Regions from separate parts of the Arthrobacter globiformis genome, predicted to be linked through region 3. Evidence: predicted binding sites of a transcription regulator. Region 3 holds the regulator's gene; each other region holds the start of a gene.
The links. Region 3 encodes LexA, which represses DNA repair genes until DNA is damaged. Its sites were predicted from a motif close to TCGAACANNTGTTCGA; they were not measured.
Positions count from the first base shown of each region.

Region 1: the regulator LexA is predicted to act here: its motif matches at 1,405-1,420, upstream of QFZ33_RS10520 (LexA family protein).
Region 2: the regulator LexA is predicted to act here: its motif matches at 2,415-2,430, upstream of QFZ33_RS15485 (DUF6504 family protein).

Region 1 is NZ_JAUSXI010000001.1:2,301,383-2,306,338, reverse strand. Features, by position in the region: partial or broken gene QFZ33_RS10525 (Y-family DNA polymerase) at 1-938, opposite strand, end outside; gene QFZ33_RS10520 (LexA family protein) at 949-1,380, opposite strand; gene QFZ33_RS10515 (hypothetical protein) at 1,523-2,140, shown strand; gene QFZ33_RS10510 (hypothetical protein) at 2,417-2,836, shown strand; gene QFZ33_RS10505 (hypothetical protein) at 3,537-3,788, shown strand; gene QFZ33_RS10500 (DUF4193 domain-containing protein) at 4,061-4,360, opposite strand; gene QFZ33_RS10495 (DUF2199 domain-containing protein) at 4,607-4,956, shown strand, end outside.
Region 2 is NZ_JAUSXI010000001.1:3,377,895-3,382,850, forward strand. Features, by position in the region: gene QFZ33_RS15480 (DNA polymerase III subunit alpha) at 1-2,005, opposite strand, end outside; gene QFZ33_RS15485 (DUF6504 family protein) at 2,002-2,367, opposite strand; gene QFZ33_RS15490 (hypothetical protein) at 2,511-2,897, shown strand; gene QFZ33_RS15495 (chorismate mutase) at 3,075-3,401, opposite strand; gene QFZ33_RS15500 (VOC family protein) at 3,416-3,838, shown strand; gene QFZ33_RS15505 (SOS response-associated peptidase) at 3,905-4,654, opposite strand; gene QFZ33_RS15510 (mycoredoxin) at 4,757-4,956, shown strand, end outside.
Region 3 is NZ_JAUSXI010000001.1:1,993,013-1,997,968, forward strand. Features, by position in the region: gene QFZ33_RS09110 (ATP-dependent DNA helicase) at 1-2,046, shown strand, start outside; gene lexA (transcriptional repressor LexA) at 2,091-2,837, opposite strand; gene QFZ33_RS09120 (LysM peptidoglycan-binding domain-containing protein) at 3,147-3,515, shown strand; gene QFZ33_RS09125 (histidinol-phosphate transaminase) at 3,594-4,712, shown strand; gene hisB (imidazoleglycerol-phosphate dehydratase HisB) at 4,772-4,956, shown strand, end outside.

The sequences.
Region 1 (4,956 bases), 310 kb from region 3:
AACGAGGAGGCTCTTTCGTTGAAATGAGAGGTGCCGGCGAAGCATGTCATCAGCTTGGCTTGCTGATGATCCTTGGCGAGTCGGATGGCTGCCTGCTGGGCATAAAGCGCCATCACCTCGTGCATCCTGGCCGCTGTCATCACCGGCTTGGAGAACGACCGTGAAAAAATGAGCTGCTTCTTACTGGCGATCTCGGTCTCCAGCGGGATGCACGGGATCTCGTTGAGCTCCATGATCGTGCGCTGCATCAGCACCGAGAACTTCTTCCGCATGGCTATCGGATCGGCAGCTTTCAGGTCAGCGATCGTGAAGATGCCCAGGGCGTTGAGCCGCTTGCCGAGCCGCCCGGCGATTCCCCATATCCCTGTCACCGGGACCCGGGACATGATGTGGTCGCGGTGGGAGGCGGGGAGCGTGTCGTAACTGCATACCCCTCCAAGAGCCGGATTCTGCTTGGCGACTCTGTTGACGAACTTGGCCAGAGTCTTCGTCGGGGCAATCCCGACACAGACAGGCAGGCCTACGTGCCTGGCGACGGTAGCTTTGATCTCCCGGCCCACGCGCTCCAGGTCGTGCGGTTCTCCCCGCAGCATGGCAAAAGCCTCGTCGATCGAATACACCTCGACGAGATAGCTGTAGCGGCCAATCAGCTCCATGACGCGGCTGCTGAGATCGCCATAGAGCTCATAATTTGAGCTGCGGTGAATGAGACCCGTGCGTAGGGCATCAGCTGCGAGTTTGAACCAGGGATCCCCGTTCTCGATGCCCAGGGCCTTGGCCTCGTTGGACCTGGCGACGACGCAGCCGTCGTTGTTGGAGAGAACCACCACAGGCTTTCCCTCCAACTTTGGGTCAAAGGCGCGCTCACACGAAACGTAGAACGAGTTGACGTCGATGAGGGCTGTCCGCTCCACCCGGCCGTCCGGCAGGTCACGCATGATGGCCCCGTTAGAGGCGATGAAGACAACGGGTGACAACGCCCCAAATCGTCAGCTCGGCAAGCTCCGGGACAACCACGTCGGGGTAGTCGGGATTCTCGGCGGCGAGCCTCACTCGGCCGTGTTCAAGCCGAAGCCTCTTTATGGTCAGTTCTCCGTCGACGATGGCGACCACGACGTTGCCGTCGACAGGAGTGATCGACCTGTCCACAACCCACTCGTCACCGTCGGAGATGCCCGCACCGTTCATGGAGTGCCCGGACACCCGGACCAGGAAGGTGCTCGTGATGTCTTTGATGAGGTGTTGGTTCAGGTCGATACGGCCCGTGAAATAGTCCTGTGCCGGCGACGGGAAACCAGCCGGCACAGCAACAGAACAGTACAGGGGCCCCAGCAGATCAGACGCAGTGACGTCGAGAGCGGCGACAACGACAGCACCCATTGCCCACTACCTCCTTGGGAATTATCGAACCTATGTTCTCCACAGGCTTATGCACATGTGAATATGTCTTCGATTAATCATACTGCCGGGTTCCTTGGTCGTCCCCTGCAAATGATTTACTTGCCTGACGGCCACACGCTCATTGGGGGATACATTGAAGGGCTTTGCCGCGTCGATTCTGCTTGTCCCGCTGCTGCTCACCGGCTGCGTCGTCCCCTACGGAGGCGCTGACGCTACCACCACAGCAACAGCGGCCGCCGACGGCTACGCGCGCTTGGATAAGGCTGGCATTGCCCAGATCAAGGCCTCCAAGGCGGCGCGACTGGATATGACCTCGGGACGGCTCACAAAGGAGAGCGTCGGCCTGGAGAACGGTACAAGTCAGGCGCCGGACGTCCTGATGCGTGAGGGCGTAATGTCCCTTGAGATTCAGGGGCCCCGCGGAACGGTCAGCGCGAAAACCGACCGGCTGCGGCTCAACGGCATGAACAACAGATCCGAGTTCAGTGAGGTCACGTACTTCCTCACGGCCGGGTCTCTGGAGGACTACACCGCCCTGATCCGTGACGGTGTGGACCGCTACGGCATCCCCAGTGATACCGCCGAGCGCTGGATCGACTCCATCTCCAGCCGGCCGGAGGACAAGAGCGACTTTGCGCTGGCGCCGGGCACCTCAACAGGCCTCCAGGTCCAGTACGACCTCCGCTACGACGGCTCCAAAAATACCCAGGTCGTCATCGTGCATGTCAGCCCGGCCTGACCGCCTTCGCCTCGTTGCCACTACATACCCGCCGCCGAGTGCCGGTAGCCCGGGCGGGTTGCAGCCAGCAGGAGACGCAAGTAATTCAACCAGAGAGGCTACGGAATGGACCCGTACCAACAGCACCAGCCGCCGTATGCACCTCAACCGCCCCACAGGCGCCAGGGTCAGTATCCGCAACAGCCCTACTATGGACCACCACAGCCGGGGTGGCAGGGGCCTCCGCCGCAGAAGAAGAGCAAGCTTGGCTGGATACTCGGTGGAATCGCACTGGCAGTGACCCTGCTCTGCATTCTTGGGTTCATGGGATGCTCCGCCCTCGCCCAGGAGATCAATGGTGGTGGAGGCTCCCAGGCGGAGAAGGCCAGCGAAATGATGGCCCGGGCTGACAACGTGCCGGAGGATGATTGGGTTGAGGTCTTCCGCCACGACCCCAAGGTCGATCCGGGATGTCTCTCCATCGATACATCATGCCTGCGTTTGTCCGCCCGGTGGTCCGTGGATCACAAGATCAGCCTGGAAGAGACAGCAAACCGATTCGGCATGAAGTCCGACTCAGACGGCCCCGTTTTGGGACGGTATGTGGGCTGCGTCAGTACCGAGTCTGACGGAGCAAGCAGAGAGTCACTCTGCATCGAAGAGTCTTCAGAAGGCTCAGACTCCTACGAGGTCACTGTTCAGATGGAGCGTGATTAGGGACTGAAGTGGACTACAGCGACTTTGAGCTGTCGCGTTCTGGGTGCTGTCGAACGCCCCAGGCGTTCTCCTGGTGACTATAGGAATCATCGCCCACAACAAGTTGTGCAAACCATGGATGCCTCGATACCTGATCCTCGGCATACTGGGCTGCTTTATCTATGCGATGTTTGCCGGCAGACTGGTCGCCCAGCTGTTCCCGCCGCCGTACGTCCCCGGCCTGTCAGAGGGCAGGGGGCTGGACCTCCGAGGAGTGGGCATCTTCATTGGGTCTTGGATCGGTGCCCTCGCCGGCGTTGTTTGCGCGCTAATTACTGTTGCAGGCTCTTCCCTAATGCGGCGACTACGGGACCCCGGGCGTTTGGTCTCCTGATGGCGTTGAGTCATGGACCAGGACCTCGACGAAGAGCCCGAGCCGCTCGCGAACCCACAGAGTCCACCAACCGCGACATCCGCCAGCTCCAGAGCCTCGGCTACAGCGTCACCCTCACCCCAGCCAATGGCTGATGTTGCCTCATACTCTCGTATTAGATCCGAAGGGACCCTTGCGCAATGGCGGATCGTCATGCAAGAGTGCACCAGCAGTTGGCGGCGGTTACACCGAAACCCCGTCCGGACGCTCAGGGGGAAGCATTGAATACTCGAAAACTCGGCGCGATCGGCATTGTTGCTGCGTTGGCATTGCTGGTGACACCCCCAAGTGAATGAATCCGATGCTGAGGTCGCGCGCGCGCTCAGTACAATTCCAGTTCGCGTGTCCCGACAAATGACCACTACCGAGTATCAGTTTCGCGTGGCCGAGGTCCTCAACCTTTTTGACGTCGAAGCAGTGGGCGACGAAACGGGCGTGTATTACGGGGACGAGGGCGCTGAGCTGGAAGATCAGCCTTTACTCGCTGCCATTCGTATACTCATTGGAAGGCGATTCGGCATCCCGGAAGCAGCCATATGAATGCCACCCCCGGAAGCTCACCGATGTCGTTAACCGGCCTGCCCCGTAGGGCCCCCCGGCCGCCCATCGCAGATATCACAGCGCCTGACAACCCGTCCCAACGCAGAGCGCCTCAGTTCTGCGGTAGAAGGACAGACAGCGGCGGGAGTCGTGGGACCGACGACGGAGCTGGGCATCGGCTGGCATGGGGGACACCAGCGCGACGGTCCGCCGCCGGCCGGTTCCGGATGCTGTCCCAGATCCGCTCGGGGACAGCCGGCCAGTAGTGGGGTTCAGCCCTCACATTCGACGCAGTAGGCATGGCCGTCCTTCTCGCGCGCCTTCTGCGAACGGTGGCGGACCAGGAAGCAGGACCAGCACGTGATCTCATCGTCAGCCTGCGGGATGACCTGAACGACGAGCTCTTCGGCAATGAACTCGCCACCAGGGGTCAGGCCGTCGAGGGTGTCAGCCTCGTCGAGCTCCTGAACCACGGACTTGGCGTCCGGGGCTTTCGCAGTCTTCAGGGCCTCCAGCGAGCTTTCCTGGGACTCCTTGACGTCGGTGCGCAGTTCATCGTAATCGGTTGACACGGAGGTGCATCTCTTTTCTGTTGAGGGGGTTACCGGTCCTGCAACATACAGGACATCGGAAGAATTCCCCTAAAAGCGCGGCGCTGTTATCTCAATGCGGCTGCCGCTTCGGTCGAGGAGCCCGAGCCGTTCCTCGACCGCCATCAGATGCCTTTGGAATGAGGATGTGCCGGACCGTTGCCGATGAAAGCTCCGACGCCCCTGCGCCGCGTAGAATCGTCCGACGATCGAAGAGTTGGGGGACGGATGATCTTTGCGAAGAAGCACACGTGCGAAATGTGTGGGCGGGCGACAGCGGCCCATGACAGGGATGTCCGTTTCCGCCTCCCGGATCCGGTCCTGCACAGCCCCGAGCAGCACCGTGTCGAAGACAGCTGGCTGAGCGACCCGGACCCCAACAAGGCCACGCTCATGCAGATCCCCAACATCAGCCCGTTTGTCCGGGCATTGCTTCCTGTCAGGCTCGAAGGCGGCCACGAATTCCGCTACGGCGTCTGGATCGCCATCCACCCTGATGACTTACAGCACGCCTGTCGGGTCTGGAATGCGCCCGAGTACAGCGACCTGAAGCTCACCGGCTACCTGGCCAACAGGAT
Region 2 (4,956 bases), 1.4 Mb from region 3:
GCACGGCATTGAGGTCGATCAGGCCGTCCTCGGCGATGTAGTCCGGCCCGCTGCCCCCAGGTCCAGCGGGATGGGCTCCGGCTGCCACCACTTCAGCCTTGGAGGGGTGGATCCGGATGATCTCCCGTACGGCAAAGGCCATGGCACTTTGCATCCTGACGCCCAGGACATCCAGCTTCAGCATGCCCATCGGGTCCATGTCGTGTTTGTCGAACTGGCTCATGGGCAGGCCGAGGCCGCTGGGCTGGACCGGGGTCCGGTCCAGCAGGGTGGCATCACCGAGGATCACCCCGCAGGGGTGCATGGAGATGTGGCGCGGAAGGCGGTCCAGCCGTTCGGTGAGGTCCACCAGCAGGTCCAGCTGCTGGTTCTCAGAAAAGTTCCGCTGTTCCACCCGTCCGGCGAACTCGCGAAGTTCCGGTTTTTCCTCCAGCGCCTCCCGGAACTTCCGTGCCGAAAAGCGCCACAGCTGTTTGGCAATCTCGCCGACATCGCCGTCGTCCATCCCCAAAGCCATGCCGGCATCCCGCACGGCACCGCGAGCGCGGTAGCCGTTCTGCATGCTCATCAGCGTGACGCGCTGTGAGCCGAACCGGTCAAAAATTTTCCGGTAGACGTTGTGCCGCTCAGCGCTTTCCACATCGATGTCGATGTCCGGCAGCGTGGACCGGTCGCCGGAGAGGAACCGTTCGAAGATCAGGTCATGCTGGAGGGGGTTCACCTGGCTGATGTCGATCAGGTAGTTGACCAGGCTGGAAGCGCCCGATCCCCGTGCTGCCGCCCTCACATTCATGTCCAGGATCATGCGGGAAACCTCGGCCACGGTGAGGAAGTAGGAGGCAAAGCCTAGGCGGGCGATGATCTTCAGCTCATGCTGCAGCCGGGCGCGCATGTCTGCTTCTGCCTTCCCGGTGATGCCGGGGAATCGCCGCGCAATTCCGGCCTCGCAGCGCTGGGCCAGTTCTGCCAGCGGATCCCCTTCAATGCCGATGACGGCGGCCTCGGGCACCACCGGCTGCTTCCAGCCCATGTCGGACACGGGATCCATGCGGCAACGGTCCACGAGCGCCTCAGTCTGCGCGAGCAGCACCTGGAGATCGGCGGCACCGTAGCCGGCGGCATGGATGATCTCCTTGCCCAGCTCCACCATTTGGTCCGGGGATTTCAGCCAGCCCTGCCCGTTGGGCTGGAGCAGCGGCTCGGCGGAGAGTTCGGGAAGCGACTTGAGCGTGCGGGCCGAATCCAGGACGTCGGCGGTGGCCGCCCCGTCCTCCTCGCAGTAACGGACGGCGTTGGTAAGCACAGCCGGCACGCCATACTCCTGCGCCAGCTTGAGCATGCGGACCGCATGGGCCGTGCTCAAGGGCGCACCCGGTGCACTGAGGTGGGTGACGATCTCTGCCGCGACGCTCCCGGCGGGCATGGCGTCCAGCCAGCCTTTGAAAAGGGTGCGGGGCCGGAGGTACCGCCGCCCGCCCAGTGCGAGGCCGACGTCGGAATCCGGGCCCAACAGCACGGTGAGCACCGGCTTCAGGGTTTCCGGGTCCAGCACGCGTGAGGCGAGTTCAGCCCTTGTGACAGCAACGGGCACCGCTCCGCCGGCTTTGCCCGTGGTGCGGGCGTGTGCGTCGGAGATCAGCCGGCACAATGCCTTGTACCCCGCACCGTTGTTATGGCCATGCGCCAGGACAACGACCCGTCCGGTGACGCGGGCTGCCGAAAACCGGATTTTGGAAAACCGGGCGCCAGCCATCTGCTCACCAGGTAACCCGGCGTCGTGGTCATCCTCGTCGTCGAACACTGACAGATCCACGCCGACCACCGGGTCAATCCCGGCAGCCATGCATGCCTTGAGGTGTTTTACAGTGCCGTAGAGACCGTCCCGGTCAGTGCACCCAAGGGCGGTTGCTCCCTGGGCCGCTGCTGCCTGGGCAAGTTGATCTGGCCAGGAGACACCGTAGTGGGCGCTGAAGGCGGTGGAAACGTGTAAGTGAGTGAAGCTCATGCTGATTTGTGATGGAGTGCGACTTCGGGCCGGAGGGCGTCGTGGATGCGGAGCAGCCGCCAGCGTCCGCTGCCGGCATGCCGCACCAGGTCAAGGGTTAATGGTTCCAGTGGTTCTGCAGCCGGAGTTTCCGGCGGGCTGCTTCTGCCGGCAGGCACGACCTGCACCCGCCAGATCTCATGGTCCACAAGCCCGGGGCCGCTTCCCAGCGGGGCACGCCGCTCTTCGGCCCACCACTGGCGGCGTTCATACCAGCGCAAGGGTTCGGCGCAGACCCGGTATTCCCTGCCGCCCCACCGAAGCTCCGCTGGCTCACCGGTAGGTGCGCAGACGACGTCAACAGACTCGCTGAACGTTCCCATGGGTGCCTCCGGATACCAATCTCATCCTGCAGAAAATACGCAGCCATTCGAATATGTATTCGAATAGTTCCAGTCTACGCCGGGCCGGGGACAAAACCTAGATGGGTGTGGACGGACGGCGGCTCACAGGGCAGGATGGTCCCATGAGTTCCAATGACGCGCTCCTGAAGCAGGTAAGCATCGCCGCCAAAGAAAGCACATTGGTGGCCAGGTTTGATATCGACGGCAACATTCCAGCATCGGGCGCCTTTGTTGTGGGGCTCGTGGCTGCCACTCCGGATTATTCTCATCAACGGAGGCTGGGAATCGAGTTCATGAACGGCGAGGCGGTCTCGATCTATTCCTTCAGCCATGACGGCACGGAGGAGAACTTCGACCTCAGCAGCGTTGAGCACTCGGGCAACACCATCACGGGCAACTTCCCCATGAGCACGGTACTGGGGCTGGACAAGAGCCACCTTATGTCCGCGTTCAGCGAGGCCGACGGGCGGGAATTCCAGTCCGGCGTGCCTGTCGAGGAGAAGCTCTAGAGGGTCAGCGCCCTTTCAAAGCGGCACCGGGCAGCAGCCCGGACCAGCCGGCCCGGCGCCTCGGCGCGCCTGTCAGCGGCCCAGCCCCCACTGCAGGAAGCACCCGTCTGCGGGGAGAACCCGTCAGCCGCCAGAACGCTTCAGCGGACGAACGCGTCCGCAGCCAGAAGCAACAGCTCAGCTGTTGTCGTTGTGGATTTTCATCTCAAGCTCGATGAACTTCGAGATCATGGCCCGGTACGTGCTTTCCACGATGTCCGGGTCTATTTCTTTTTTCTCCGCGGCCGAGCGCACATGCTCGATGACCCGCTCCACGCGTCCCGGCGCCCGCACTTCGGCGTCGTCCCCCTTCAGGGTTCCCGCGATGCGGATCAGGCGCTCACGGCGGGCGATCAGCGTGACGATCTGCTCGTCCACCTCGTCCACCGCAACCCGCACGGCGGCGAGCTGTTCCCGGTCAGCCTGGGCGTTTTTCTCGTCTCCGTGATTTGTGGGCATGATCATGACAGTATCGAACCATGCAGCCCAGAGTCGATTTTATTTCATTGGGAGTGCGCAGCGTGGCCGCCTCCCGGCGCTTCTATGTGGACGGCCTGGGTTGGCCGGTCCACCGTGAGGTTCCCGATGAGGTGGTCTTTATCCAGGCCAACCACGGCCTGATTCTTTCCCTCTGGGATGCGGGGCAGATGCAGGCCGAGGCCGCCGTTGATGCTCCCACCGCGGTCCCCTGCATTACGCTCAGCCACAACGTCGGCAGCGCCGAGCAGGTAAACCAGGTGATAGCCCAGGCAGAGTCGGCCGGCGCGGCCGTCGTGGCCCCTCCCAAGACCCAACCGTGGGGCGGCTACACCGGATACTTCGCCGATCCGGACGGCTTCCGCTGGGAGATTGCCTACAACCCCACGTGGACAGTGGACGACGGCGGCCAGGTCACCGTCTGATTGCAGGCTCGGCTCTGATTCCGGTCAACTCCCCTGCCCGGCACGCGCAACCTCAGAAAGTCAGTCTCAGAAGAGTGCCTCCACGGGCTCGATGAGCTCCGGGGAGTTGTTGCGGACGTTGCCCACGGCCTTGCCCACGGAATCCACCCGCCAGCCGGCGGCGACGTCCTTCACGCCGGACCGGACGAGTTCCACCAGGCCGGCAGCGTCATCGACCTGCGGGTCAAGCCAGGCCGCCATGGTGTCGCGGCTCATGGGCAGCGGGACGCGGTCGTGGAGCGCCGTCAGTTCGGCGAACACCGTGCCTTCAGTTCCCGCCGGGGGCGAGTCCGCCGTCATGATGGACATCGAGAGCATCCACTGGGCTGGTTCACCCGGCGGCACGGACGGGTCCTTCCACCACTCGTACAGTCCGGCGAAGGCCATGGCGGAGTCGTCCCGGGGGTGGACGTAGTAGGGCTGCTTGCTGCGGCCCTCGCCCTGTTTCCATTCGTAGTAGCCATCCGCCGGGACGGCACAGCGCCTCGATTGCACAGCCTTGCGGAAGGCCGGCTTCTCGAGGACCGACTCGCTCCGGGCGTTGATCATCTTCGCGCCGATGCCCGGGCTTTTCGCCCAAGACGGCACCAGGCCCCAGCGGGCGACGTGCAGCTGGCGGACCGTGTCGCCGTCGATAAGCCGTTCCAGGACGATGGGCGCGCCGTCCGTGGGCGCAACATTCCACGACGGCGGGATTTCGGTTTCGTTCTCAAGCTCAGCGTCGAATTCGGCCAGCAGATCCCCCACTGCCCGGGCCATGACGTAACGTCCACACATGGCACCAGCATGCCATTGCAACAGAGGCTGGGGAATACCGGTGCCCGGGTTACGGTTGTGGGGAAGGAAACCGACAGGACCATATCAATCCGAGGAGAGCCCGTGGACTTTACCCCCGAAGACGGCACCATCACCATGTTCTCGACCACCTGGTGCGGCTACTGCAACCGGCTGAAGAAGCAGTTGGACGCCCAAGGAATCGGCTACACCGAGATCAATATCGAAGAGGTCGACGGCACGGCAGACCTCGTGGAGCAGATCAACGGCGGCAACCGCACCGTCCCCACCGTTCTCTTCCCGGA
Region 3 (4,956 bases):
GCAGACGCCGCAGCCAGCGCCACGGCCGGCGAGCAGCATGTACTGGAGCTGCTCGACCGTGCCGTGGCGGGCATGGGCGGCCAAAGCCGCAGCGGCCAGCACGAGATGGCCCGACAGGTGGCACGCGCCATCGAAACCGGCGACCACCTGCTGGTGCAGGCCGGCACGGGAACCGGCAAGTCGTTGGCCTACCTTGTCCCGCTCATCGCCCACTCGCTTGAGAGCAACAAACCGACCCTCGTCTCCACCGCCACCCTCGCGCTGCAGACCCAGATCGTGGGCCGGGACCTTCCGCGGCTACTGGAAAGCCTCAAACCTGCACTCGACCGGCCTGTGAAGATTGCGCTGGTGAAGGGCCGTGCCAACTACGTCTGCAGGCACAAGCTCGAGGGCGGCTTTCCCAGCGAGGAGCCTTCCGAAGGCCAGCTTTTCTCACTGGGCGAGGACACCAGCGTCCCGCACTTCGCCGCGGCCATGGGCGGCCCCTCCTCCCAGCTGGGCAAGGAGGTGGTCAGGCTCCGGGAATGGGCGGAGCAGACCACCACGGGCGACCGTGACGAGCTCCTTCCCGGCGTCACGGACCGGGCCTGGCGGCAGGTGTCCGTCACGTCCATGGAATGCCTCGGCGCGCAGAAATGCCCCCTCGCCGAAGAATGCTTCAGCGAACTTGCCCGCCATAACGCCACGGAAGCCGACGTCGTGGTGACCAACCACGCCATGCTGGCCGTCAGCGCCTTCGAGGGCCTGGCCGTGCTGCCGGAGTACGACGTCGTGGTGGTGGACGAGGCCCACGAACTCCAGGACCGGGTGACCGGCGCGGTTTCGGGGCAGCTGTCGGTGGCCATGGTCCATGCCGCAGCGTCCGGCGCCCGCAAGCACACCGGGATCACTGTTGACGCGCTCAACACAGCGGCCGCCAACCTCGAGGTGGCTCTTGCCGGCGTTCCCAGCGGCTTGCTGCCCAACGGCCTGAACGACGAGCAGCTGGATTGTGTGGACCAGCTTCGTGAGGCCTGCCGGGCGGCGCTGTCGGATTCCAAGGGGGACAGCAATACCACGGCCGACGGCGGGCGGCAGCTCGCACGCTCCCGCCTGCTGGTGATTTTGGAGCTTTGCGAGCGGCTCATCGCCGCCCGGGAAAACCGCGAGGTGGTCTGGTTCTCCCGGAACAGCACGTTTGATCCCCAGCAGGGATACTCGGCGCCGGACGAGACTGCCCCGGCTCTGATCAACATCGCCCCGCTGAGCGTGGCAGGCAGGCTCCGGGAAGGCCTGTTCGCCGGCCATACCGTGGTGCTCACATCGGCCACACTGGCCATCGGCTCTGCCTTCGAACCCGCCGCAGGCGGGCTGGGCCTGGTCGGGGACGGCGCGCCGAGCTGGACCGGCGTCGACGTGGGTTCGCCCTTCGACTACCCCCGGCAGGGCATCCTGTACGTGGCAGGGCACCTGCCGAAACCGGGCCGCGGCACTTCGCCTGAGGCGCTGGACGAACTCGAGTCCCTCATCCGCGCCTCCGGCGGGGGAGCGCTCTGCCTGTTCTCCTCACGGCGGGCCGCCGAGGAAGCGGCAGATGCCCTGCGCACGCGGCTGGATGTCAGCATTCTTTGCCAGGGCGAGTCCACCATGACGGCACTTGTGAAGCAGTTTGCCGACGAGCCTGATACCTGCCTGTTCGGCACGATGTCACTGTGGCAGGGCGTCGACGTGCCGGGCGGGTCGTGCCGGCTGGTGGTCATCGACAGGATCCCCTTCCCGCGGCCGGACGACCCCCTGATGACCGCGCGGTCCCGGGCCGTTGCCCAGGCCGGCGGCAACGGTTTCATGTCCGTATCCGCCACACACGCGGCCATCAGGCTGGCCCAGGGGGCAGGACGGCTCATCCGGTCCACGAACGACAAGGGTGTGGTGGCGGTGCTGGATTCCCGGCTGTCCACGGAACGCTATGGCGGGTTCCTGCGGGCCGCCCTGCCGCCGTTCTGGCCGACGACCGACAGGAAGACCGCCGTCGCAGCACTCGAACGGCTCGCCGGCGCACAGGCCTAAAGAAGCCCCGGGCTATAACAGCCCGGGGCCGAAGATTGCAGCGGCTATAGCGAGCGAAGTACGGAAACCACCTTGCCCATGACAACGGCGTGGTCGCCGAGGATGGGTTCGTACCGGGTGTTCTGCGGAAGCAGCCACGTGTGGCCGTCCCGCTGCCGGAAGGTCTTGACCGTCGCTTCGTCGTCGAGCAGCGCCGCGACGATGTCGCCGTTGACCGCATCGCTTTGCCGCCGGACCACAACCCAGTCCCCGTCGCAGATGGCGGCGTCCACCATGGAGTCGCCCGCGACCTTGAGCATGAACAGTTCGCCGTGCCCCACCAGCTGGCGGGGCAGGGGCATCAGGTCCTCCACCATTTGGTCCGCCAGGATGGGGCCGCCGGCGGCGATCCGGCCGACCAGCGGCACCATCGCGGTGTCCATCGCGCTGGGCAGTTCGGATACGGAAGCGCCTGCGGTGCTAAGGGCGGGGCCCTTGTCCGCGCCGCCGGATTTTGCCGTCCCCGCATCCAAAGTGAGCGGCATCAGGACCTCCATGGCGCGCGGCCGCTTGGGGTCGCGCCGCAGGTAGCCAAGCTTTTCCAACTGCGAGAGCTGATGGGTCACGCTGGAGAGACTGGCCAGGCCGACGGTGTCGCCGATTTCCCGCATCGACGGCGGGTAGCCGTTGTCATTGACCGAGCGCTGGATGGTCTCCAGGATCTTTTTCTGGCGGACGGTTAGTCCTTTGGGGGTCCGCTGAGACCGCGGGCTGCGCTGGGGAGCCTTGCCGTCAGAGGCCTGTGCTGCCATGTTCGCCAACGCCTTTCCGTTCCTCCCGGCCGCGGTAGCTGCAGGGGCCGGGAACTTCCGGCCTGAAAAATGTCAGACCCTGCTGATCAACTGCAGATGTGGTTGTTCTGTGATTTCAAACGTAGGCCAGCCACAGTGCTTTATCAAACATTTGTTCTAGCGAGTCTCGACTTAATTCGTTGATAAGTGCTAAAACTAGGAAAAGCAAAGTTCGAACATGTGTTCTAGTCAGGGTCGCTTGTCAGCCCGGTGTTCGAACCGTTCGTTCGAACTCGAGGCGCTACAACTTGGTCCAGGAGGGCTCACGCCATGTCAGCTTCAACAGCAGCATCAACTTCAACGCCACTGTCCCGGCCCGGCAAGCCGCCGCGCCTACGCCTCACCCGCCGGGGCCGGATTGTCCTGATCGGCCTGCCGCTTGTCCTGCTTGCCGCCATGATCCTGACTCTTGCCGGGTTCCTGAACTCCCCGGCCAAGGCTGCAGACAATGCCAGTGGCCTGACCGTTACGCCCACCGTTTCGGTCACGGTGCAGCCCGGTGAATCACTGTGGGCCATCGCAGGACAAGTCGACCCCGACCGCGATCCCCGGGACGTGATTGCGGATATCGTCCAGCTCAACGACCTTCAGGCCGGGAGGGTAATGCCCGGCCAGCAGCTGTTTGTGCCGAATAAGTAGGGGCGACGGAGCACGGTTCCCGGGCGCCGGAACCGTCACAGTTTCCGGCCAGCCCTCCAGGTTACTTAAACTGTCTAGGTGACTGACCAGCTTGAGCGACTGAACCGACTGCCCCTTCGGACCAACCTGAGGGGGCTTTCCCCCTACGGCGCCCCGCAGCTTGATGTTCCGATCCTGCTCAACGTCAACGAGAACACGCATGGCGTGCCTGCCGACGTGCGGGCGGCCATCACCGCGGCCGTAACCGAGGCCGCCGCCGGACTCAACCGGTACCCCGACCGCGAATTCACCGAACTGCGGGAAGCCTTGGCCGAGTACCTTGGCCACGGGCTCAGCGCGGACAACCTCTGGGCGGCCAACGGCTCCAACGAGGTCCTCCAGCAGATTCTCCAGGCCTTTGGCGGCCCGGGCCGGTCGCTCCTGAGCTTCCCGCCGACCTACTCCATGTACCCGCTCCTCGCCAGCGGCACGGACACCGCCTACATCGCCGGCAGGCGTGCCGACGACTATGGCCTCAGCGCCGGGTCTGCCGCGAGCCAGGTGCGCGAACTCCAACCCAACATCGTCTTCCTGTGCTCGCCCAACAACCCCACCGGCACGGGCCTTGGCCTGGATGTGGTGGAAGCAGTCTACGAGGCCGGGGAAGCCAGCCAGGCGGTGGTGGTCGTGGACGAGGCCTACCACGAGTTCGCGCACGACGGCACGCCCAGCGCCCTCACCCTGCTGCCCGGCCGGGAGCGGCTCATCGTCTCCCGGACCATGAGCAAGGCGTTCGCTCTTGCCGGCGCCCGCCTGGGCTACATGGCCGCGGCCCCGGAGGTGACAGACGCCCTCCGGCTGGTGCGCCTGCCCTACCACCTGTCGGCCGTCACGCAGGCAACCGCCCTCGCGGCGCTGCAGCACCGCGAGGCGCTGATGGCCGATGTCCAGGACATCAAGCGGCAGCGCGACCGGATTGTCGCGGAACTGACGCGGATGGGGCTGCGGCCCGCGGCGTCCGACTCCAACTACGTCTTCTTCGGCGGGCTGGAGAACCCCCATGAGGTCTGGCAGGGGCTGCTGGATGCAGGGGTGCTCGTCCGCGACGTCGGCATCGCCGGCCACCTGAGGGTCACGGCCGGTACTGAGACGGAAACCACAGCCTTCCTGGAAGCGCTGGAAACCATCCTGGCCCGGCAGGCCGCACTTCCGGCCTAAACTTGGATATGGACCAGGTCAGGTCCGCCCCCATCCTTCGTCAAAGGACATCTATCACCATGAGCGACACCGGAATCAAGGCTGCCGAGGCACGGACTGCACGCATGGAGCGCGCCACCAGCGAATCTTCCGTGCTGGTGGAGATTAACCTCGACGGCACCGGAGTGTCGGACATCAGCACGTCAGTCCCGTTCTACGACCACATGCTGACGGCGCTGTGCAAGCACTCGCTTATCGACATGAC